Regions from separate parts of the Ruegeria sp. G10 genome, predicted to be linked through region 3. Evidence: riboswitches for the same ligand, from Rfam matches in the RefSeq annotation. Region 3 holds a riboswitch; each other region holds the start of a gene.

Evidence for each region. A riboswitch is a leader RNA that binds a small molecule or an ion and turns the genes downstream of it on or off. The one in region 3 is predicted to bind cobalamin.
Region 1: another riboswitch for cobalamin. It lies ahead of ACR0KM_RS04550 (DUF1636 family protein); the one in region 3 lies ahead of ACR0KM_RS15160 (aromatic ring-hydroxylating oxygenase subunit alpha).
Region 2: another riboswitch for cobalamin. It lies ahead of ACR0KM_RS00985 (DUF1636 family protein); the one in region 3 lies ahead of ACR0KM_RS15160 (aromatic ring-hydroxylating oxygenase subunit alpha).

The regions. Positions count from the first base shown of each region.
Region 1 is NZ_JBQFOQ010000002.1:168,915-174,477, reverse strand. Features, by position in the region: gene ACR0KM_RS04585 (pyridoxal-phosphate-dependent aminotransferase family protein) at 1-236, opposite strand, end outside; gene ACR0KM_RS04580 (response regulator transcription factor) at 452-1,081, shown strand; gene ACR0KM_RS04575 (energy transducer TonB family protein) at 1,094-2,104, opposite strand; gene ACR0KM_RS04570 (ExbD/TolR family protein) at 2,101-2,478, opposite strand; gene ACR0KM_RS04565 (ExbD/TolR family protein) at 2,483-2,809, opposite strand; gene ACR0KM_RS04560 (MotA/TolQ/ExbB proton channel family protein) at 2,841-3,497, opposite strand; gene ACR0KM_RS04555 (hypothetical protein) at 3,494-3,928, opposite strand; cobalamin riboswitch at 4,090-4,293, shown strand; gene ACR0KM_RS04550 (DUF1636 family protein) at 4,399-4,752, shown strand; gene ACR0KM_RS04545 (ABC transporter ATP-binding protein) at 4,749-5,534, shown strand; gene ACR0KM_RS04540 (ABC transporter substrate-binding protein) at 5,551-5,563, shown strand, end outside.
Region 2 is NZ_JBQFOQ010000001.1:203,097-208,659, reverse strand. Features, by position in the region: gene cobN (cobaltochelatase subunit CobN) at 1-35, opposite strand, end outside; gene cobW (cobalamin biosynthesis protein CobW) at 39-1,094, opposite strand; gene ACR0KM_RS00985 (DUF1636 family protein) at 1,091-1,471, opposite strand; cobalamin riboswitch at 1,555-1,757, opposite strand; gene ACR0KM_RS00980 (NAD(P)-dependent oxidoreductase) at 1,723-2,859, shown strand; gene ACR0KM_RS00975 (DeoR/GlpR family DNA-binding transcription regulator) at 2,973-3,773, shown strand; tRNA gene ACR0KM_RS00970 (tRNA-Glu) at 3,810-3,884, opposite strand; tRNA gene ACR0KM_RS00965 (tRNA-Glu) at 3,906-3,980, opposite strand; gene recJ (single-stranded-DNA-specific exonuclease RecJ) at 4,090-5,563, opposite strand, start outside.
Region 3 is NZ_JBQFOQ010000009.1:7,664-13,226, reverse strand. Features, by position in the region: gene ACR0KM_RS15190 (VOC family protein) at 1-246, opposite strand, end outside; gene ACR0KM_RS15185 (pseudouridine synthase) at 278-883, opposite strand; gene ACR0KM_RS15180 (HNH endonuclease) at 1,094-1,681, shown strand; gene ACR0KM_RS15175 (disulfide bond formation protein B) at 1,685-2,146, opposite strand; gene ACR0KM_RS15170 (YqaA family protein) at 2,143-2,721, opposite strand; tRNA gene ACR0KM_RS15165 (tRNA-Leu) at 2,984-3,067, opposite strand; cobalamin riboswitch at 3,419-3,622, shown strand; gene ACR0KM_RS15160 (aromatic ring-hydroxylating oxygenase subunit alpha) at 3,736-4,962, shown strand; gene ACR0KM_RS15155 (FAD-binding oxidoreductase) at 4,967-5,563, shown strand, end outside.

The DNA of each region.
Region 1 (5,563 bases), on a different contig from region 3:
TCCAGCCCACTCCAGCCGGTACCCGCAACCGCGAATGTATAGGTGTTGGCGGTGCCCCAGATCTGACGCAGCATATGCTTGCATTCGATCATGCCGCGCAGAACGTCGCCCTGCATGTGATCGGCAACGCCAGCGCTGGTGAAGGCCTGCAGAACGCGGGCGTCGGTATTGCCCGGCCCGGGGCCTGCGGCCAGTGTCTCGGGGATTTCGAGCGTGGGGTAGATTTGATAAGTCATGTAATCCTCCTCAGCGTCAGGGGCTCTGGCCCCGTCGGTCGCGTTGACGCAAAGGAAAACCGAAACTTGCGCCACCGCGCAACGTAACTTACTACTGCTTTGGGATATCTAATTGGGTGGTAAATAACCTACCCATATAGGTAAATATACGGATGTATACCAAAAATGTACCTACCCAAACGGATGGGACAGGGTGGAAAACAGGCAGGAAAACAATGGCCAACACATCTCAGCGTCCGGTCGATGTCATGCTCGCGAACAACAACCCGCTCGTATTGTCGGCCATGTCCGAGATTTTTGAACGTGACCCGCGATTCTCTTTGGTTGCAACCTCGGCCACCGCCGAGGGATTTCTGGGCACGGTGATGCGGGTGCCGGTTCAGGTCGGGATCGTATCGTGGGAACTGCCTGCTTTGGGCGCAGCCAAATTGATCGAGGTCTTGCGCGAACAGGCCAACGCGCCGCGCTTTGTCGTCTATGGGGATGAGGCCGGAGATGTGCCGCGACAGGCGATGCAGGCCGGGGCCGCCGGGTTCGCGCCGCGTTCGGGTGAGGTCGAGGGTTTGCTGGAAACCTGCGTCGATGTGGCAAAAGGCAAGATGGTGTTTCCGTTCATCGACGTGCGCAAAATGCAGCAGAACCCCCTGCAAACCCTGTCACGCAAGGAACTAGCTATTCTTGAAGCGCTGGCCCGGGGCATGTCGAACCGCGAATTGTCGAAAGAGATGCAAATCTCAACCAATACGGTGAAGTTTCACCTGTCGAACATCTATGAAAAGCTGTCGATCAAGAACCGGGCGCAGGCGATCGCATATTACTATTCGTCAAAGGCCGAGAACGGCTGACCGGGCTGGTGCTTAGCCATTCTGATAATAGAAGGACAGTTTGCGGCTGACACCGCCCGGTGGGGGCGGGAACGGGGCGGCCCGGCGAATTTGCTCTCGGGCGGCGCGGTCGATCTGGTTCGAGCCCGAACTGTCGGTGATTTCGACCCATGCAAGCGAGCCATCGGGGTCGATCTGGAAGAAGACACGCGCGAAGCCCCGGACCGGGACAAACACAGCAGGCGTTCGGTTCAGATGCACCAGCACCTGACCAGCATAGTTCGTCGTATTTGAATTGCCCGGTCCGCGCCCGCCTGACTGACGCTCTTGATCGCCTCGGGTGAAGGCATCGGTCCCCTGACGCTGAAACGTCTGCAAGGGAGATTCGATCAATTGTTGTGGAAAGCGCAATTGGGCGAACTGGTCGTTGCTGTCGGTGGCCCCATCCGGGGCATCGGTCGGTTTGCGGTCCGGCAGGCGTGGGCGGACGGATTCCGTCACGGCCTGCTCTGACACTGCGATGTCTGCGTCTTCCGCGGGCTCGATGGCTTCGATCACGGCGGGCGCTGGCGTCTCGGCCTCGGCAGGGTCGGCTTCTGCAACCGGTTCACCTTGTGGGATTTCGGCCGTTTCATCGACCGAGGTCGGCTCTACCGTCTCGGTATCGGCGCGTGCTGGGTCGTCGCTATCGGACGGGTCGGCGGGCTCTGCGTCCTGCGGCTCGACCACGTCAGGCTGAACCCTTTCGGCCTCGCCAAAATCGGGCGAGAAGACCCGTTGCGGATCGTCCGAAGCGACCAGAGCTTCGCTGGTCGGGATCTCTGCCTCTTGCGGCTCCGGGGTCTCGGCGGCTTCGGGTTCTTCCGGGTCGGTCGGCGTCTCTGCCAGTTCTTCGAAACTGTTGCTTAGGTCCACCGCGTCGCTATTGCCCTGTGTGGACGGCGCATCCGCGACGGGCGCTGCGGTCATGCTCAGGCCAAAGATATGCAGGATCAGCGACAACAGAATGGCCAATACGGCAACTATGACCGACCCGCGGATCATTGCAGCGTCCGCTTTGTTACAAGAAACACGGATGGCGCGCCATTGCGGCGCAGCAGGCCGGTGACTTCGATCAGGCGCGCGCCGGGTGCTTCGCGATCCGGAACGATCCGGACCGGGCCTTCAATGTGATTGGCCATGAATGTTTCTGCGTCAGTTGGCACGCCACGGAAGCTGAGCGTGCCATCCTTGTGCAGCACCAGCGCGTCAGGCGGCTCACGCCCGTCCAGTTCGCTTGTGTCTACGAGATCCAGATCGGGGTCCAGCGGTGGTGCTATGGTCCCTGCGATCAGAAAGAAGATCAGCATCAGGAACACGACATTGATCAGGGCAATGGTCGAGTCGCGCTTGCGGCGGGGGGTGGACGGTTGGATCATCCGCTCACTCCAGCACTAACACGCTGAGCCCGTCGCGTCCGCGCAGACGGACCAGCAAATCCGCAAGGCGCTGTGCGGTCACGTCGTCGTCAAGGCTGACAAGAAGCTGCCCGGTCTCGACCTGCGTCACGAGATCGTCCAGCGTGGTTGATGTCCCGTTCAATACCAGACGGTCGGCTCCGAGCTGCAGAAAAGTCCGCTCTGACGGTTCGCTGGTTTGCGCGTTGCCTCCGACTGAGCTCGTCAGTTCAATCTCGCCGAATTTCGAAAAGGTCGAGGTGAGCATGAAGAAGAGCAACAGCAAGAATATTACATCGATGAGCGGTGTCATCGACAACGTGCGCCTGACAAATGGCGCCCGGTTACGCATGTTCCGGCACGGCGGATATGGTTTCTTCTTCGGTGGCCAGCTGTCCGGGCACCAGCACGGTGCGCAGCGCCTTGTCGGCGAAGACGCGCTCGCGTGCCGTCCGGCTTTCGAACCAGGACAGTATCATCGACGTCGGCATGGCAACGGCAAGCCCTACCGCAGTGGTGATCAGCGCCACCCAGATGCCGCCTGCCAGCAGGGATGGATCAACCGAACTGCCGGCCTGCTGCAAGCTTTGGAACGCTTCGATCATCCCCAGAACCGTGCCGAAAAGCCCCAGTAGGGGCGCAAGCTGGGCGACCGTTTCGAGCAGCCGAAAGCCGCGCTCCAACCCGGCCAAGGCCAGACCGGCCTCGGCGTCAAGGCGATCATCCAGTCCGGGCAAGTCCGGCGCATCCATGGCGGCGCCAACCAACGGGGCGAGATAGCTGTGGCTTTTGGCTAGACGGGCCCGGGCTGTCTGATGATCACCTGCATCCCATGCGTTCAGCGCCTGCGTGAGAACGCGATGCCGCCCAACACCGGTCACCGTGAATTGCCACAGCTTGTAAAGCGTCACAGCCAGCGCCAGCACGGACATGACGATCAGAATGGCCACAACCGGCCCTCCGAGGGCTACGATCTGGCGCAGGGCCTCAAGTGCATTCATCCTAAGAGCTCCACATCGATCCGGCTGGTCAGGTTCAACTCTGTTGCACAGATATCGCTTTCCGAGCCGCTGACAACGCAGCTGTTTGCGCCATTGATCAGGACACGACCGATCGAGGTGCAATCGAGATCAGGCAGGCTGAACTGACGCACCCGCGGTCGGTCGCGCGGCAGGTCGCGAAAGTCAAACAGCGACAGCGTGACCACGCCGCCGGACTTGTCGAAAATGACGGTTTCGAACGCAGCTTTCTCGATTTCGCTTTCGGTTTGATTGTGCACAACAAAGGTCAGACGGCAGGCGCCGTTCACCTCCTGCACCGTATTCAACTCGAGCGATAAGGGCGCGGCGCGCTCATCAGCAGCTTGCGCAAGGGTCGGAACGGGTGACGCGATGGCGATGGCTGCGGCCAGAGCGAGGCGGGAAAAGGGCATGGGCTGGCTCCTGATTGGATGGAAACCCTGTCCTGCGCATCATGCAGGGGTTGATCCCTCTTATCCAATCCAGCTGGGACACGAAAGGGCGGGCAAGGGGATTGTGCGCGTTCGACCGCTCACGCCCGGTAACTTTCATATTGACCCATCCATTGTTCTAAGGCACTGAGTCCTGCGATGGTTCCCAAGGCTATGGCCGCGGGATGAAAAGGGAATACGGTGCGGCCCGCTTCGGTCAAACCCGTAACTGCCCCCGCAACTGTAAGCGGCGAGCAAAGCCAAGCAACCACTGGCCTTTTCGGCCGGGAAGGATGGCCAAGCCGAGACCCGCGAGTCAGGAGACCTGCCATCAGATGTTCAACCAACCCGGGACGGGGCGTCCTGGAAGGAGGCTTTGATGGCACGTCTGACACGTGTTGACATATTTGGCACCTTCCCGATGCATCTGGGCAGAGGCAGAGGGCGCGTGTGTGAAGACTCCTGATCATTTTGTGCTGATCTGCGCCACCTGTTCCGGCGCGCAGACCTTGTCGGCAATACAAGAGTCCCTTGCACCCCGCTTGCCCGAGGGCTTTGCGATCCGCGGCGTTGATTGCATGGCCGGGTGTGCGCACCCGACGACTGTGGGCTTTCAGGCTGTAGGCAAGGCGCAATATCTGTTTGGTGATATCCAGACCCCGGCCGAGATTGACGCATTGGCCGAGTTTGCCCTTCAGTACCAACAAAGCGCGAATGGCTGGACCAAAGCGACCGAGCGGCCCGGTGCACTATCCGCTAAGACCCTATCGCGGATGCCGCCGATTGGTCAGCAGGTACCGCTATGACACCCCAGCCGTTCCTTGTTGCCTCGAACCTCGAATACTATGCGCTAAATGGCGATGTGCTGCTGCAGAATGTCAGTTTTGAGCTGACCGAAGGCTCGATTCTGGCGATTGCTGGCCCGAACGGCGCGGGTAAAACCACCTTGCTCAATCTGCTTTGCGGTGCCGAAGGGCTGTCTCTGGGCGATGTTCTGATCAATGGGCGAAGCCTCAAGCAGTTCTCAGCCAACGAACGCGCGCGTGTTATCGCCGTGGTCGGCCAGCAAGAGATGCCAGATGGGCGTTTGTCGCTTCGCGATTACGTGGCTCTGGGCCAGATACCGATCCTTGCCGACCGCTCGGCACGTGCGCACCAGCAAGAGCTGGACCGGATTCTGAATCTGACTGGCCTCGCGCCTCTTGCGCAAAAGCGGATGGCGCAGCTTTCCGGTGGTGAGCGACAGCGGGCTCACATCGCGCGCGCGCTGGCCCAGAACCCGTCGCTTCTGTTTCTGGACGAGCCGACGAACCATCTGGACCCCGATGCGAAAGGGCGCATGCTGTCTCTGGTTGCGGATCTGGGGATTACGGTGGTCATGATCGTGCATGATCTGGTCATGATCCCCGAATTCGCGACCCATGTCGCGTTGATGAAATCCACGCGGCTGACGGGCTTTGGCCCGGTTGATGAGGTGCTAACCGGAGAGCGGGTGCGCGAAACCTTTGGTGTCGACTATCTGTGTTTTCACCACGAAGGGCGCGTCATTCCGGTACTGGACATCCGAAGAACAACAGTTCCCACTTAAACTCAGGAGATTATTCGTGAAACCAATCT
Region 2 (5,563 bases), on a different contig from region 3:
TCGAGCCCGTGGCTTTCGCGGAAGACGACGTGCATGGCTTACTCGGCGGCCTCGGTGACACCCACGAGGATGTCGCGGATTTCGGCTTCCTTGATGTCGTCATGCTCGGCAATGACCACAAGGCGCGAGCGGCGGTCTTCGCCGGGTTCCCACGGGCGGTCGTATTGATGACGCACACGCGCACCAACGGCCTGTACCAACAGGCGCATCGGTTTGCCCTGAACGGCGGCATAGCCTTTGACGCGCAGGATGTTCAGTTCCTTGGCCAGACGTTCGATCTTGGCAACCAGATCCAGCGGGTCAGACTGTTCCGGCAACTCGACGATGATGCTTTCGAAATCGTCATGCTCATGATCGTGGTGGCCGTCGTGATGCGAGGGACGTGCGTCCATGTCATCCTCGGCGGCGGCTTCAAGACCCAGCACGACGCGGACGTCAACGGCTCCCTCGGCGACCTCAACTACGGGCAGGGGACGCGGGGCTTCGGCGGCGATGATCTCTCGCGCTTTGGCGACACCTTCGGGACCGGCCAGATCGGGCTTGGTCAGCAGGATGATGTCGGCGCAGGAAATCTGATCTTCGAACACCTCGGACAGGGGCGTTTCATGGTCAATCGAGTCATCGGCCAAGCGCTGGGCGTCCACCGCCTCGACATTGGGCGCGAAACGACCGGCGGCCACGGCTTCGGCGTCGGCCAGAGCGATCACGCCATCGACGGTGATCTTGGACCGGATATCAGGCCAGTCGAACGCCTTCAGCAGCGGTTTGGGCAGGGCGAGGCCAGAGGTTTCGATCAGGATGTGATCGGGGCGCGGCTCCAGCGCCATCAGCGCCTCGATGGTCGGGATGAAATCATCGGCCACGGTGCAGCAGATGCAGCCATTGGCCAGCTCCATGATGTTTTCCGCTGGGCAATCGGGGATGGCGCAGGATTTCAGGATGTCGCCATCGACGCCAACATCGCCGAACTCGTTGACCACAACGGCCAGACGCTTGCCCTGCGGGTTCTGCATCAGGTGCCGCACCAGCGTCGTTTTGCCCGAACCCAGAAAGCCGGTGATCACGGTGACGGGGAGTTTCTCAAGATTGCTCATTTCAGGGCTCCAATCGGGGGAATGCGGGCCGCACAGTTTTTGCGGAAATGTTCGGGGCGTTCGCGCCACTTGACCAGACCGTCCTCGGTCTCAAGGTACTTGGTGGCGCCGTCAACGATCACGTCGACATGGTCGGTTTCGTTCAGGTGTTCGTACACGAAGGTCCAACGATCCGGTCCGCCACGCAGGACGATGGAACAACCCTCGTCACAGTTCGACAGGCATTCCACGGCTTTCAGGGTTATCCCTTCGGGTAGCTCCGCCTGTTCCAAAGCCTTGTGCAACAGGGTGCCGGGGCGTTGCGCATCATCTTCTACGGGCAGCCCGCGACGACAAGTGGTGCAAACCAGCAATTCGACCGGAGCGGTCTCGGTCATGTCTCTCATCCCCCCAAATCCTCATCGTGGGGGACGGGGTTTCATGCGGGTCCCTTGACCCGACACCGGAACACCCCGTCCGGTTTCATCTTCGGGTGTTGGCAGGTCTCCCGGCTTGCGGATGTCAGAGGAGGCCTCTGTCGGATGTCCCGCCTTCCCGGCATTCGCCAGTGGCTTGGGCACCCTCTCCGGTCACGGTCGCGGGGGCGGCTGCGTTTGACGGATGATCCGCTGACGCATTCCCTTTTCATCTGCTGTCGCAGACACCAACGAAAGGGACATGCGGCAGGGTTGCCCCGCTTGTCAAGCGCAACACGCTGATCCGTGATCACGCGGGTAAAAAGCGACCTGTCCGGGTCGCTGGGCGGCATGATCCGGTTGGGCCGACATGCTGGCATGGTTCGCAAGACGCGAACAGGAGGATGCGGCGGATGAAAGTAGGGTTTATCGGGTTGGGAAATGTGGGGGGCAAGCTCTCGGGATCGCTGCTGCGCAACGGAATCGATCTGACGGTGCATGATCTGAACCCGGATCTGGTGGGCGCGTTTGTCACGAAAGGGGCCAAGGCCGCTGAAAGCCCGGCCCAGCTAATGCGCGATTGCGATGCGGTGATCACCTGCCTGCCATCCCCCGCCGCCTCGGATGCCGTGATGCAGGAAATGCTGCCCGAGGTCACCCCCGGCAAAATCTGGATGGAGATGTCGACCACCGACGAAGCCGAGGTCAAACGCCTTGGCGCGATGGTGATCGAGCGGGGCGGGGCTGCGGTGGATTGCCCGGTTTCGGGCGGCTGCCATCGGGCTGCGACGGGCAATATCTCGATCTTCGCGGGATGCGACCGCGCGACGTTCGAGCGTATCCTGCCCTTCCTGACGACCATGGGGCGGCGCATCCTGCATACGGGCGAACTGGGCTCGGCGTCGGTGCTGAAAGTGCTGACCAATTATCTGGCCACCGCCAACCTGATCACCTGCGCCGAGGCTTTGGTGACCGCAAAGGCCGCCGGGATGGACCTTGGCACCACCTATGAGGCGATCAAGATTTCGTCGGGCACCTCCTTTGTGCATGAGACGGAAAGTCAGGTCATCCTGAACGGCTCGCGCGATATTTCGTTCACCATGGATCTGGTGAGAAAGGATATCGGCCTGTTTCAGGAGGTCGCCGACCGCGCCGGAGTGCCGCTTGAGATCAACCCGTTGATGATCAAGATTTTCGAAGACGGGATCGCGCGCTATGGCGAGCGCGAGCTGTCGCCGAATATCATCAAACGGCTTGAGGACGCGACGGGGCTTGAAATTCAGGCCCCAGGCTTCCCGCCCGAGATGCAGGACGATGAACCCGAAGAACCGGGCTATGAGGTCGTCCCCCAGAACCGCAGGGTATCATAGACACGTTTGCATCAGGCGCGACCGGTCTGCGGGCTGCAGCACGTGTTTCGGGTTGATTGCCGAGTGGTTTTTGTGCCTTTGTCTGGGCGAATTTGGGAAATACGGAGCGTCCAGTGAAAACCCGCACCCCGCACACCCATCGTGAGCTGGAGCTGCTTGATGTCCTCAGACGTCTTGGCGGCACGGCCCGGAACTCGGAACTGGCCAAGACGCTCGGCGTGTCCGAGGAGACAGTGCGGCGCACGATCAAGTCGCTGGCGTCTTCGGGGGCCGTCGAGCGGGTGCATGGTGGTGCCTATCTGGCAGGCACACAAGGCGATCCCAGCTTCTTCCACCGCATTGCGCAGCATTCCGAGGAAAAGCGATTGATTGCCGGGCATGTGGCGGGCCTGATCCGGGACGGTATGACCGTGTTTCTGGATGTCGGATCTACCACCGCCTATGTCGCCGAGGAGTTGCGTCAGTCGGGCAATCTCACCGTCGTGACCAACTCGATCGGGGTCGGGCAGACGCTGGCCGGAACCCCGGGCAACCGTGTGCACCTGCTGGGTGGCGAACTGCAAAGCGATGAGCGCGGCGCCTTCGGCCATGTCACGCATCGGCAGGTGCAGCGCTATGCCTTCGATGTGGCCGTGCTCAGCATCGATGCGATCTCGGCGCGGCGGGGGTTCCTGTACCACAGCTCGGTCGAGGCTGATCTGGCAAGCGTTGTGGCGGGGAATGCGGATCGGCTGCTGGTGGCGGCGGCGCATTTCAAGTTTGGTGAAACCGCGCCATACGTTGGTCCCGAACCGCGCATGATCGATCAGCTTGTCACCGATCAGGCACCCGGCGGAGACGTCGCCAACGCATTGAATCAATGGGGTATTGAGGTCCAGATCGCGGTTGCAAGCGGGGTGCAGGCCGCAGGCTGACGTGGGTGTGTTCGTTGAGGCTGATCTTTGGAAAAATGGCAGCCCGTAGGGGAATCGAACCCCTCTTTCCAGGTTGAAAACCTGGCGTCCTAACCGATAGACGAACGGGCCATTTGGTTCAAACAAGCAAAATGGCAGCCCGTAGGGGAATCGAACCCCTCTTTCCAGGTTGAAAACCTGGCGTCCTAACCGATAGACGAACGGGCCACGCTGGCTTGTGGAGGGCCTTTTACGGTTTACCTTCCCCCCCCGCAAGACGAAAAACGCAAGGCTACGAAACTTTTTTGGCCGTCTCCGAAAGGCTTTGAAACGGGTATCAGACGGCCTCTGCAGCATCCTCCAACCGCAGCTGCACGCTCTGCCGACCGCCCCAGGAATTCACCTCAAGCCGGCCCGCAAAATGGAAACGCGCCCCGCCGTGATTGGACAAACGATCCCCCAGCGGGCCATCGAAGGCCCCAAATGCGATGGCGTCCAGCCCACCCGACATGCCATCCGACAGCGAGAGCTTCAGATGGGTCTCGCCGACGCGCTTGGCAAAGCGCACCTGCAGATCGGGCAGGGCATAGCGGGGGGCAGGGGCTCCAGCCCCGAAGGGACCCGCCTTTTCGATCTGTTCGATCAGGTCAACCGTTGCTGCCCCCGACATCAGAGCGCCGTCCAGTTTCAGATCGGCGGGGCCGCTTTGCCCTGCACCCTGTTTGGCAAGCAGTTCCGATAGCCGCGCCATCGCGGGCTCCAATTGATCACGCATTACGGTGAGTCCCGCCGCCATCTTGTGACCGCCGCCTTTGACCAGCAGTCCCTCGGCCGCCAGCCGCTGGATCGAAGCGCCAAGATCAACGCCCGAGACCGAACGGCCCGAACCCTTGCCCTCATCCCCGTCAAACCCGATCACGATAGCGGGGCGGTTTGCGGTCTCTTTCAGGCGCGAGGCAACGATGCCCACGACGCCCGGATGCCAGCCGTCGCCCGCCGCCCAGACCAGCGGCGCGTTCAGCCCTCGCTCCTCGGCCTGCGCTAGTGCGGCTGCGCGCACCGTGTTCTCGATCTCGCGCCGCTCCGCGTTCAGCGCATCCAGCCGCTCGGATAAGGCTTCGGCCTCGGTCGCCGAGTCGGTGCTCAGCAGCCGCGCGCCCAGATCGGCCTGCCCAATGCGCCCGCCTGCATTCACGCGCGGCCCCAGCAGGAACCCAAGATGATAGCTGTTGGGGGCGGTATCCATGCGCGCCACATCCGACAGCGCCACCAGCCCCGGCCTTTGCCTCTGGGCCATGACCTTCAAACCCTGCCGAACCAGCGCTCGGTTGGCCTCGATCAAAGGCGCGACATCGGCCACCGTGGCCAGCGCCACCAGATCGAGCATCGCCATCAGGTCCGGCCCCTTGGCCCCGGCCTCGCGCAGCTGCCGCCCGGCCTCGACCAGCATCAGAAATACCACCGCAGCGGCACAGAGATAGCCCAGATCGCCGCTTTCATCCTGTCGGTTCGGGTTCACCACGGCCACGCAATCCGGCAGGGTTTCCCCGCCCAGATGGTGGTCAAGCACGATTACGTCCGAGCCTTTGGCCGCAGCGATGGGTTCGTGGCTCAGTGTTCCGCAATCCACGCAGATGATCAGATCATGGCGTGCCGCCAGCTCTTGCATTGCGGGCACGTTGGGCCCATAGCCCTCATCAATCCGATCCGGCACATAGAGCGTTGCAGCAATCCCCATCTGTCGCAGCCACACGAGCAACAGCGCCGCCGAAGACCCGCCATCCACGTCATAATCCGCAAACACCGCGATC
Region 3 (5,563 bases):
TCCGCGTGCGCCATGCGGCGGGACGGGCAGGTCGGGGTTGCCGGGTGGTTTCTCGGTCTCATCGGCGTTGAACAGCAGCAGAACCGACCCACCGACCCGATAGAACACATGGCGATCGGTCACGCGCTGGATTTTCTCAAGGCCCAGTATCTGGCCATAGAAATCCTCAGCCGCGTCCAGATCATCGACATAAAGCGCGGCTTCCAGAATGGCCGATGGGGCCGGGATGTCTGGTGTCACCTTCATCCCTTAAGCCTATCACATCGCGCGGTTTTTGTCACCGACGCAGGCGGCGGTCGCGTTTGCGCTGTGGTGCCACGCTCAGGGTGGGCATGGGTAGGCTGTCCCACTGTCCGGGCGCAAGCCCGTCGAGCGACCAGTCTCCGATCCGGGCGCGGATCAGACGCAGGGTCGGGTGGCCGACGGCTGCCGTCATCCGGCGTACCTGACGGTTGCGACCCTCGCGGAGTGTCAGTTCAAGCCAGCAGTCCGGCACGGTCTGGCGCACCCGGATCGGTGGGGTACGCGGCCAGAGGTCCTCGGGTTCGTCAATCAGGCGCGCCTTGGCGGGCCGGGTCAGGCCGTCTTTCAGTTCGACGCCCTGGCGCAGCGCAGTCAGCGCCGCCGCATCGGGAAGCCCTTCGACCTGTACCCAGTAGGTCTTGGTCATTTTGTGCCTGGGGTCGGATATCTGCGCCTGCAGACGCCCCTGATCGGTCAATAGCATCAGCCCCTCGCTGTCGCGATCCAGACGACCCGCAGGATAAACGCCGGGCAGGTCGATGAAATCCGACAGCGTGCTGCGGGGCGAGTCCGCATTGGCGCGGTCCGTGAACTGCGGCAGCACGTCATAGGGTTTGTTGAAACGAATGAACCAGGACATGCCCCGCCATAGCGTCCGCGCCACATCAGCGCAACCTGTGGATAAGTGTCACTTATCTGTTACGGATTCGGCATAACGAATACCCGAGATGTTGTGTGAACTCGGCACTTGTCAGAGATTTAACACGAGATATAGTCAGCGTAAGGCCGGGGCGGGTGTTCCCCGCTCTGATGTCACAAACGGGCAGAGCAGAGCGAGGAGCGATTCAATATGGACGGAGACTTCAGGACCGAATTTGTCAGGGAAACCGGTGCGCTCAAGCATCATCCGGCATTGGTTTTGAACGCCGATTACCGGCCGTTGTCCTATTATCCCTTGTCCTTGTGGCCCTGGCAGGAGGCAATAAAGGCGGCTTGGCTGGACAGGGTCGATATCGTTGCCGAATACGACGAAGTTGTCCGAAGCCCCAGTACCGAGATCCGAATACCCTCGGTCGTTGTTCTGAAAGACTATGTAAAACCCAGAAAGCGCGTGGCCTTCACGCGCTTTAATTTATTTTTGCGGGACGAATTCAAATGTCAGTACTGCGGCAGTCGCGAAAATCTGACCTTTGACCATGTGGTGCCGCGCGCGGCAGGCGGGGTTACAAGCTGGCAGAATGTGGTTGCGGCTTGCAGCCCGTGTAACCTGCGCAAGGGATCGAAATCCTTGCGTCAGGCCAGAATGTCGCTGAACAAGCCACCGCGTCAGCCCGATGCCGAGGCATTGCGTAACATTGGCCGCAAATTCCCGCCCAATCATCTGCACGAAAGCTGGATCGATTTCTTGTACTGGGACGCGGAACTGGATCAGCAATAGCGCCTAGCGCGCCCGCCATGCGGCGAGCCAGATCAGAACCAATACGCTTGAGAGCACGCCATTCCAGCCAGCCATGGACACCCCCAGCATTTCCCACGCGATATCGTCACAACGCACCAGCGGGGCGGACATGATCTGATCCAGCAATTCTTCAGCGCTCAGCCCGCCGATGGGGCCGGATGTGCAGGTCGTGGGCCCCTCCCACCAGCCTTTTTCGACGCCCGCATGAAAAAAGCCGATCCCGGCGGTGGTCGCCGCAGCAAGCGCCCCGAGCAAGGGCAGGGCGCGGGCCCCGGGCCACGCCAGCGCCAATACGCCCAGGATCACCGCCGCGCCATGCGGATAGCGTTGCCAGATGCACATTGTGCAAGGTGCCAGCCCGCCGAGATACTGAAATGCCCAGGCCCCCAAAAGCAGGGCGGCCGACCCGGAAGCTGCCAGTAAGATCAGGGCGTTTCGTGTCATAGGTATCTCACCACCAGAAACCCGCCAAATAGCAGGATGATGAACAGGGTGAACATCAGGCCCAGACGTTTTTCGATGAAGTCCCGGATCGGTTCGCCAAATTTCCAAAGCAGCCCGGCGACCAAGAAGAACCGCAGCGCGCGGGCCAGGATTGATGTTGCAATGAAGGTACCCAGCGGCATCCCGGTCCATCCGGACATGATTGTGATGACTTTGTAGGGAAATGGCGTAACGCCGGCCGCAAGCACGGCCCAAAAGCCGAAGTCATTAAAGCGCGTGTTGAATTCTTCCATCGCATGCGCTTTGCCCATTGCTTCCAATACGGGTTGGCCAAGGCTCTCGTAGAAAAACGCGCCGATTGCATAGCCCAAAATCCCACCCAAGACCGAGGCCACCAGCGCGACGGATGCGATCAGCCACGCCCGCGATGGTCGTGCAAGGATCATCGGGATCATCAGAACATCGGGCGGGATCGGAAAAAATGAGCTTTCAATAAAGGCAACAACGGCCAGCGCCCAAAGCGCATGGGGGTGCTCGGCCAGACGAATGGTCCAGTCATAAAGTGATCGCAACATATGATACAAATATCCCGGCAAGTGTTGCGCCAAGCCAAACCATGCGCATGTCGAGGGGTCAACCTCTGTGGTCGCCTCATTTCGCGCGATAGCGGTTTTTCACTTGATACCGCCGCATGATCACACCCACGCGGTGTTTGCGGCGCGCCCGGGAGCATGCGCCCGGTATGGCGCATTTCGGGCAAACGGGGTGATGGGCAAAGCCGCAGTGTTACGCGACAGACCAGTTTGTGGAAACGATGCGTGTTGTCGTGGAGATGAATGGTGCCCTTCCCCGGATTCGAACCGGGACGCCGTGAGGCAAAGCATTTTGAATGCTTCGTGTCTACCGTTCCACCAGAAGGGCCCTTGAGTTCTCGTTTAGGCGACCTGCCGGGGGTCGTCAACAGGGTGATCGCCGCTAAATGTGTCGATGCGATTTCGTCCACTGATAAGACGGTGCTTCTGATGATTGATCCCGCCGCTAAGCGGCACCATTCGAAAGGCGCAGTGTTGGTTCCGCCGCCGAGAGATAAGGTTGGCCTCGCGCGGCCCCGATTAAAGCGCAGGGTTTTTGCGGTTGCATGATGACCATCTGACCCATTGAAGAACAAAAACAATACCGAGGACAGCCTCGCTCTTGCGGCAGCGAATTCAGGCCGGTGTCTGTTTTGGAACGGGAAATGTCGCAAGCCTTTCAGCGGTCATGCGGTGTAAAATTATCTTGCCGCTACGAGGTGCCGCTGTTTGATTCTCGGACAGCGGAGAATTGGGAAGCCGGTGCAAATCCGGCACTGCCCCCGCAACGGTAACGAAGGTCGGGTTCGGCGATCAACCACTGGGACGAGGATCCCGGGAAGGTGCCGAAACCGGGCGCGAGCCCCTTCGAAGTCCGGAAACCAGCCTCGTGGATATGTCAAACCGCGGGTGGCGGTGGGGGCGCTGTTGCCGGGCGTGATCCTCGTACGCTTCCGGGCGGGCCTCCTGTTGCCATCTGCCCAAGCAGTGCCGCGGCGTGCGGCAGGAGAGCCATAAGTGAGCAGTATTCAAAGCCTGTTGGCGCGCCGGAACCCGGCCTATGCGCTTGAGCAGCCATTCTATACCGATCCCGCTATTTTTCAGGCTGATCTGGAAGCCATCCACTATCGCGAATGGCTGTTTGCCATACCGGCCTGCGAATTGGTGAAGTCGGGTGATTACGTCACGTATACCATCGGTGCATATCGCGTGATCATCGTGCGCGGCACAGACAACCAGATTCGTGCATTTCACAACACCTGCCGGCATCGGGGCTCGATCATCTGCAAGGCCGCAAAGGGGAACGCGCCCAAGCTGGTCTGCCCGTATCACCAATGGACCTATGAACTGGACGGATCGCTTCTGTGGGCGCGCGATATGGGGCCTGATTTCGACCCCAAGCAGCACGGCCTGAAGACCGTGCATTGCCGTGAGTTGGCGGGGCTTGTTTACATCTGCCTGGCGGAGGACGCGCCTGATTTCGACGCCTTTGCCGATGTGGCGCGGCCCTATCTTGAACCGCATGATCTTGGCAACGCCAAGGTGGCCTATGAAAGCTCGATCATCGAGAATGGGAACTGGAAGCTGGTCTGGGAGAACAACCGAGAATGTTATCACTGCGGTGGTAATCATCCTGCGCTTTGCCGCACTTATCCTGACGATCCCAGCGTGACCGGCATCGGCGAAGGCGGTGAAACGCCTGCACATCTGCAGGCACATTTCGACCGGTGCGAGGCCGCCGGGGTGCCGTCGAACTTTCATCTGAGCACCGATGGCCAGTTTCGGGTGGCGCGGATGCCGCTGAAAGAGGGGGCCGAAAGCTATACCATGGATGGCAAGGCAGCTGTGCGGCGCTGGCTGGGCCGGGTTCCGTTTGCCGATGCCGGAGCGTTGCTACAGTTTCATTATCCGACGACGTGGAATCACTTCCTGCCGGATCATTCCATCGTCTTCCGCGTCACCCCCGTCAGCGCGACCGAATCCGAGGTCACTACAAAATGGCTGGTTCACAAAGATGCCGTGGAAGGGCTGGATTACGACATCAAGCGCCTGACCGAGGTCTGGATCGCCACCAATGATGAAGATCGTCGCGTGGTCGAGGACAATCAGCAGGGCATCAACAGCCCGGCCTATGTACCTGGCCCGTATTCGGACACCCAGGAATCGGGCGTGCTGCAGTTCACCGACTGGTACTGCAGGACCCTGTCAGCACGTCTGAGCCCCGAAACCATCGCTGCGGAGTGACGCCATGAATGATCTTAGCCCAATGGCCACGCTCTGGCAGGATGATGAGACGCTGGAATGCGTCTCGGTGGTACCCGAAATGCCGAACACAGCCAGCTTTACCTTTCGGGCCCCCTCGGGCGCGATGTTCGCTTATCAACCCGGCCAGTTTCTGACGCTTGAGATTCCCGCTCCGGGTCAACCGGGCGGTGTCGTGCATCGGACCTACACGATCTCGTCCTCGCCATCGCGGCCCCGATCGATCACCATCACGGCGAAGGCGCAGCCCGACAGTATCGGCACGCGCTGGATGCTGGACAATCTGCAGCCGGGGATGCGGCTGCGCGCGATCGGGCCTGCGGGTCTGTTCACCAATGCCCAAAGCACGGCGCGCAAGTTTCTGTTCATCTCGGCCGGATCGGGTATCACGCCGATGATGTCGATGACGACTTGCATGTGGGATGAAGGGCGCGATCTGGACGTTGTGTTCATCAACTGCGCCAAGCGCCCGTCCGAGATCATCTTTCGCCAGCGGTTGGAGCAGATGGCCAGCCGAACCCACGGTCTGGATCTGAAATTCGTCGTCGAAGAAGCGGACGAATACCGCCCCTGGACCGGGTAT